3 regions of the Allobosea sp. GW821-FHT03A12 genome follow, and region 2 is predicted to be linked to each of the others. Evidence: riboswitches for the same ligand, from Rfam matches in the RefSeq annotation. Region 2 holds a riboswitch; each other region holds the start of a gene.
The links. Region 2 has a riboswitch for cobalamin ahead of AC3WLC_RS02530 (hypothetical protein). Riboswitches for the same ligand answer to the same signal wherever they lie in the genome.
Positions count from the first base shown of each region.

Region 1 (2,254 bases), on a different contig from region 2:
GCAAATGGCGCTCATTGTAGAGATGGCCGCCGATCCCGCCGCAGACGATGGCGATGTCGGCCTCGTCGTCATGCACGCCCGCCAGCAGCCTGTCGGGGACGATGCCGACATGGCTCGAGGCCGCCACGGTGTCCTGCAGCCCGTAGACGGTCCAGCTGTAGGCCTCGCGTCCCAGCGCCCGATTCGCCAGCCGGAGCGTGTCGACGACACTGGACAGGGCGAGCAGGGTGAAGTTCGGCAGCACGACAATGGCGACGCGGTATTCGCTCTGCATGCCTCACCCCTTGGCCTGGCCCTACCTTAGCAAGCCTTGAGGCGGTGGCCATCGCTGCAAGGCTGCGGACGGGCTTGACGGTGCAGCGCGGCCTTATAGGGTGGCCGCGATCGAGGTTCTCCGGATCGCATCCGGAGCTAAGAGGGAATTCGGTGAGGCGTATTCCGCCAAAGCCGAGGCTGCCCCCGCAACTGTAAGCGGCGAGCTCTCCGTCCATCGTCCACTGGCGCCGACAGCGCCGGGAAGGCCGGGCGGAAGCGGCACTGACCCGCGAGCCAGGAGACCTGCCCCGGTCGTCGAAGACGTCTTTCGGACGGGGTGTTCCGGAGCTGTGTGTCGATGGCGGCCATGCCTCCATCCATCCACGCCCCTGCGCAGCTCCCCGCCTGCCATCTCGGGGAGCGATGAGACCCATGTTCGTGAACACCGCCCGCGCTGTCGCGCAGAGCTTGACGGCTGCGCGCCGTCCCTTCTATCAGAAATGCAACATTGTTACATTCAAGGCTTGTCCCGTGCCGGCTACGCGATACATCACCCGCCTGCCGCTGGCGCCCGTCGCGGCGCTCCTCGGCACCCTAGTCGCGGGTGCCGCCTTGGCGGCGCCGACGCAATATCCGCTGACCCTGGAGAACTGCCGCGAGAGCGTGACCTTCGCCGCCCCGCCCAAGCGCGTCGTCGCGATCGGCCAGACCCAGACCGAGATCCTCTACGCGCTCGGTCTCGGCGACCGCGTCGTCGGCACCGCCGTCTGGTTTTCGCCGGTCGCCAAGCCCTATGAGGCGGTGAACGCCAGGGTGAAGCGCCTCGCCGACAACGATCCGAGCTTCGAGGCGGTGCTCGCCCAGGAGCCCGACCTCGTCACCGCGATGTTCGAATGGCATGTCGGGCCGAACGGAATCGTCGGCAAGCGCGACCAGTTCGCCAAGGTCAAGGTGCCAACTTACGTCTCGCCGACCGACTGCGTCGGCAAGGACAATTCCGGCGCCGGCGACGGCGTGCGCACCCAGATGTTCACGATGGAGCTGGTCTATCGCAACATCCGCGAGTTCGGGCAGATTTTCGACGTCTCCGATCGGGCCGATGCGCTGATTGCCGAGCTGAAGGCGCGCGAGGACAAGGCGGTGCAGGCTGTCGCCAGCCTCAAGGCCAGGGACGTGCCGGTCGTGGTCTGGTTCTCCAGCAAGGACATCAAGGGCGACGGCTTCATGGCCGGCAAGAACGGCGTGCCCGCCTATATCCTGTCGAAGCTCGGCGCCCGCAACATCATCACCACCAACGAGGAATGGCCGCTGGTCGGCTGGGAGAGCATCGCCGGCGCCAACCCGGCTGTGATCGTCACCGTGAAGATGGATCGCCGCCGCTTTCCGGCCGATGATATCGAGAAGAAGCTCGACTTCCTCAAGACCGACCCCGTCGCCAGCAAGCTCGACGCGGTCAGGAACAACCGCATCGTGATCCTGGATGTCGGCGCCACCCGCGCCGGGCTCGACACGGTCGACGGTATCGAGACGCTCGCCAAGGCGATCTCCGGCTTCGGCCTCTCTCCTTGAGCCACGCTGCCCACGGCCCGAACTGGCCGGCGCGGATCGCGATCGCGCTGGCCTCGCTCGTCGCGCTCACCGTTTCGGTGGCGCTGGCGGTGACGATCGGCGAGATGCGCATCCCGTTTGATACGGCGCTGCGCGCGCTCGGCAATGGGCTGTTCGATCTCGATTTCCCGGTCAGCGCGATCCAGCAGGGCGTGATCTTCGATTATCGCCTGAGCCGGGCGCTGATGGCGGGACTCGGCGGTGGCGCGCTGGCGCTCTCCGGCGCGATCCTGCAGGCTCTGCTGCGCAACCCGCTGGCGGAGCCCTATGTGCTCGGCATCTCCGCCGGCGCCTCGACCGGCGCCGTCGCGGTGCTGATCCTCGGCGTCGGCATCGGCGGCACGGCGTTGACGGTCTCGGCCGGCGCCTTCATCGGCTCCTGCGCCGCGCT
Region 1 covers NZ_JBYSVZ010000003.1:675,477-677,730, forward strand. Annotated here, with positions in the region: gene AC3WLC_RS10790 (GlxA family transcriptional regulator) at 1-274, opposite strand, end outside; cobalamin riboswitch at 371-580, shown strand; gene AC3WLC_RS10795 (ABC transporter substrate-binding protein) at 787-1,824, shown strand; gene AC3WLC_RS10800 (FecCD family ABC transporter permease) at 1,821-2,254, shown strand, end outside.
Region 1: linked by a shared signal. The riboswitch ahead of AC3WLC_RS10795 (ABC transporter substrate-binding protein) and the one ahead of AC3WLC_RS02530 (hypothetical protein) in region 2 are both predicted to bind cobalamin.

Region 2 (2,254 bases):
CGGTGGTCGGGATTGATCTGTAGGCCGAGCGCGCCGGCGACGCCCAAGCGCTTCCAGCCGGTGTTCTCCATCTTCGAACCGCCGCGGCCGGAGCGGTAATCGTCGCGGGAGCCGCCGGAGATGCCGGCGTAATAATCGATGCTGTCATAGAGCCCGCCGGTCTGGGCCTTGCCTTGCAAGAGCCCCCAGGAGCCCCCTGCCCCTTCGATCATCGTGCCCGGCGCGGTGCGGCCGGTCTTCAGGAGGATGTTGATGACGCCGCCGATGTTCTGGCTGCCATAGACGACCGAGGACGGGCCGCGGATGATCTCGATGCGTTCGACATCGGCCGTCGACAGCTTGGACAGGTTTGCCGTGCCGGCGCGCCGGCCGTTCATCAGCACCAGCACCTGGCTGCGGAAGTCCTTGCCCTGCCCGTCGGTGGTGCCGCCGCGGATGTTGATCGAGGTCTGACCGGGCGTCCACTGGCTGAAAAAGCCGACGGCATTCTCGGCCAGCAGGTCAGTCAGCGACTGCGACCGGCTGCGCTCGATCTGCGCGGAATCGATGACCTGGACAGTGCCGGGAATGCTGCTGCGCGGTTCGGGGCGTCCGGTCGCCGTCACGACGAGTTCGTCGAGCTTGATCTCGGTCTGGGCGAAGGCAGGGGCACTCGCTGCTGCCGTCAGGCAGGTCGCGGCAAGCAGGCAGGCTTTGCGGGCATTCGGGCGGATCATGTCAGGTCCCAGACGAGGATGGCCGAGCGGCGATGGCAGGAGAGGCGGAAGCCGGCCGGCGTCGGCGCGGCCTGCTTGTAGAGGTGGTCGAAAAGCTGGGGCCGGCGCGGGTCGTCAGGCGCCCAGCCCAACCGGTCGGCCTGGAACGCCGCGAAGGCGGCGAGGTCCGGCAGCTCGAGCGAAAAGGTCCAGTCCGTCACGTCGGAGCGGTCGGGCAGGTCTGAGCCGAGCCGCGGCAGCACCAGATCGATGCCCGGCGTCTCGTCCTCGCGATGCCATTCGCGCGGCAGGCAGGCGGCAAGGATGAGCCCTTTCGGAGCAGCCTGTGCTGGCACGACCCAGACGATCTGACGGCGTGCCCAGCGCCGGCAGCGCCCGAGGAAGGCGAGCGGATCATGGAAATAGCCCGGCATCGTCGCCGCGAGGACCGTGTCGGCGGGCTCGCAGACAATGCGCTCATCATCCCAGCCGAGCGGGATGATCTGGGGCCGCTCGGCTCGGAGCGCGAGACGCCCCTGCATCACCGGTGACGGCTCGATCACCGTCCAATGGCTCGCGCGACCGAGCAAGGCTGCACCGAGCTGGCCGCCGCCCGCACCGACATCGACGAGATCGCCGATATCCGAGGTCAAGCGGCGGATGAGCGGCGCCACGCGCGACGCATAATCGGAACTGTCGATCGCGCTGGCATAAAGCGCGAGAGGGTCGAGCGAACCGGCATTCACCCACGTGGAAAGAGGCATAGCAGCATGCATGTCGCGGCTATGAATGATATGTTATATCATTACAAGTCATCTTGTCGGCCACAAGCGTCGCCGGCTTCGCCTGGCGCCAATGGCGGCAGCGCAGTCCCAGGTGCATGGTCATCGTCGTCAGCCCCTCGCTGTGCGGAACAGGGCTGCTCGGAAGCGCGGCAGATACGGCGGCAATCGCGGCCGGACATGCTGCGATCCGCCGGACACCCCGCCCGCGCGACATCAATACGCCGTCGGGGCAGGTCTCCTGGCTCGCGGATCAACGCTTTCGACCGTCTTCCCAGCGCTTGGCGCCAGTGACATCAGGGACGAAAACTCACCGCTTACAGTTGCGGGGGCAGCTCCGGATTGGGCGATCAATGCCGCACCGGATTCCCTCTTAGCTTCGGATCGCTCCGAAGACCTCGACGCGCGTCAACCTATATGGCGGGATTGTGGCGTCAACCCGCTACGTCGGCAGCGCCACCTAGGCTGTGGATGGCGCGGACGATCGCATCGAGCCCATCGGTCAGCGCGGCCGGGCCGGGCTGGAGGATGAGCGGCGATTTGATCTCGACGATCCGGCCATCGGCGACAGCAGGAATCGCCGACCAGCCGGGACGATCCATGATGCGCTGCGGCACGACCTTCTTGCCGCACCAGGAGGCAAGGATGAGATCCGGCGCAGCGGCGATTACCTCCTCGGAGCCGACGATCCTGTCGCGTGCCGCCTGCCCACGCGCCCTGTCCGCGAAGACATCGATCCCGCCGGCGATCCTGATCAGTTCGGAGACCCAGCCGATG
Region 2 covers NZ_JBYSVZ010000001.1:529,953-532,206, reverse strand. Annotated here, with positions in the region: gene AC3WLC_RS02535 (TonB-dependent receptor) at 1-716, opposite strand, end outside; gene AC3WLC_RS02530 (hypothetical protein) at 713-1,459, opposite strand; cobalamin riboswitch at 1,692-1,894, opposite strand; gene AC3WLC_RS02525 (cobalamin-binding protein) at 1,912-2,254, opposite strand, start outside.

Region 3 (2,254 bases), on a different contig from region 2:
ACGGAGAGGCATTCGACCGGGACGACGGCAATGCCGCTGCCGGCCATGCGCTCGGAGAGCGCTGCCGCAAGGCCGATGCCGGGTTGGTCATAGCCTTCCGGCAGATCCTCGCGCTGGCGCCGGCAGGTGGTGCAGACATGGATGGTGCAGCCCGGCTGCTGCCGGGCCTCCATCGCGAGGGCGAGATCGCCTTCGAGCATGAGACGCCTCCTTGTTCTGGCGCGGCCGTTTCTGGCTGCGCGAGGCGTCAGGCCGCCGCGGCGACGGCGCTGCGGCGCGTGGCCCAAGGCCAGAGCACGCCGACGGCGAAGCCGGTGACGAGCCAGAGCGCGGCCTGGATGGCGAGCGAGAGCGCGGCGAAATGCGCGGCGATCTCGGCCGGCACCTTGCTCTCCGGCGCCGCCAGGTGCGGCGCGCCGATCAGATGTGGCAGCAGCAGCGCCAGCACGGCAAGCGCCCGCGCCCAGGAAGCCTCGACGCGCAGGAAGACAAAGAGCGCGCCGGCGGTGACGACCGCCGTCAGCAGCCACCAGAGCTGGCGGTGCTGCAGTTCGGCCGCGGCGGAGCCCGGCAATTCCGGCGCCAGCCCCATCGCCGGGGCGAGCCCGAAGGCGAGGAAGCCGCAGACGGCCCAGGCCAATGCCCGGCGCTGGTCGATCTGCTCGTTCGCGGCGATCATTCCGGCGAGCAGCAATGCGGCGAAGCCGATCGCGGTGCCGATCGTCACCAGGCTGGTGAAGGCGGTACGCTGGAGGCCGTCCTGCGGCTTCCATTCATGCTCACCGGTATGGTCCGCCCCGGCCTTCGGGTCGTTATGGGCGAGAATGATGCGGGCACCGTCAGAGAAGGCGGCCTTCATCGGTGCGCCCTGCGAGCGGAATGCGGCCTCATAGGTCTCGGCCTTGAGGATCAGCGGGGTGGTGGTGACGTGCTGGAGCGCCGAGATCAGCAGCCCAGCCAGAAGCCCGGCCAGGATGCTGACCGTGAGAACACGCGTGACCATGTGCTTTCCCTCAATGACAGGGGAAGGCGAGGCCGTGACGAGTGTCGTGCGCCGCGTTGTGGACAGTGGACGAGGCGGCGAAGCCGACGGTGTAGATCAGCACGAAGCCGAGGATCAGCGCGGCGGCGACGGCTTTCGCCCGCTCCGAAACGCTGGTCTGGCTGGTGACGGTTGCGGTGTTCATTGGCTCACTCCTGGCCACCCCACCGGCAGCCTGCTGGACGACATCGGACGACGGCAGGTCTCCTGGCTCACGGCTTGGTGTCCTGCTCCGCCTTCCCGGGAAACCCAGTGGCCGATGGCGCAGGACGCGCCGCTTACAGTTGCGGGGGCAGCCGCGGCCTTTCACCGCGTTCCCTTTTCACCTCGTTGTCGAGGCACCGTCAGCGACGATCATTAGCCATCCGGTAGGCACTGTGCAATGCAGTCTCGTCATTCTCGGCCGAAGCGTAGCGAAGAGCCGAGAATCTCCTGAAAGAGATGCTCGGGTCTGCGCCCGAGCATGACGCGGAGACCAGGACATGACCCTTCCTCTGCTCACTCTCGTCCTCGGCGGTGCCCGCTCCGGCAAGAGCCGCCATGCCGAGGCGCTGGTCGAGGCGCTGCCGGCGCCCTGGACCTATATCGCGACCGCGCAGGCTTATGACGACGAGATGCGCGCCCGCATCGCCGAGCACCGAGCCCGCCGCTCGCGCGACTGGCAGACCGTCGATGCGCCCGTCGCCCTGCCCGAGGCGATTCGCAATGCACGGGCCGGTCAGCCGATTCTCGTCGATTGCCTGACGCTGTGGCTGACCAATCTGCTGCTCGCCGAGCGCGACATCGCAATCGCGACCGGCGAGCTTATCGCCGCTTGCCGCGAGGCCAGCGCGCCTATCGTGCTGGTCTCGAACGAGGTCGGCCTCGGCATCGTGCCGGACAATGCGCTCGCCCGGCGCTTCCGCGACGAGGCCGGCCGCCTGCATCAGCGGCTTGCGGCGCAGGCCGGGCGCGTGGTCTTCATGGTCGCCGGATTGCCGATGCAGGTGAAGTGATGACGACCGAGGCCGAGGACGCCGCCCGCCACAAGGCGAAGATGGCAAAGCGCAAGGCGGTGCAGGACGCCGAGGTCGCCGGCAAGACGCTGGAAAAGGGCCTGCTGATCGTCAACACCGGTCCGGGCAAGGGCAAGTCGACCGCCGCCTTCGGCCTGATCCTGCGCGCGCTTGGCCATGGCTGGCGCATCGGCGTCGTCCAGTTCATCAAGGGCGC
Region 3 covers NZ_JBYSVZ010000006.1:81,099-83,352, reverse strand. Annotated here, with positions in the region: gene AC3WLC_RS22675 (DUF1636 family protein) at 1-200, opposite strand, end outside; gene AC3WLC_RS22670 (CbtA family protein) at 248-1,003, opposite strand; gene AC3WLC_RS22665 (CbtB domain-containing protein) at 1,014-1,187, opposite strand; cobalamin riboswitch at 1,223-1,402, opposite strand; gene cobU (bifunctional adenosylcobinamide kinase/adenosylcobinamide-phosphate guanylyltransferase) at 1,525-2,037, shown strand; gene cobO (cob(I)yrinic acid a,c-diamide adenosyltransferase) at 2,037-2,254, shown strand, end outside.
Region 3: linked by a shared signal. The riboswitch ahead of AC3WLC_RS22665 (CbtB domain-containing protein) and the one ahead of AC3WLC_RS02530 (hypothetical protein) in region 2 are both predicted to bind cobalamin.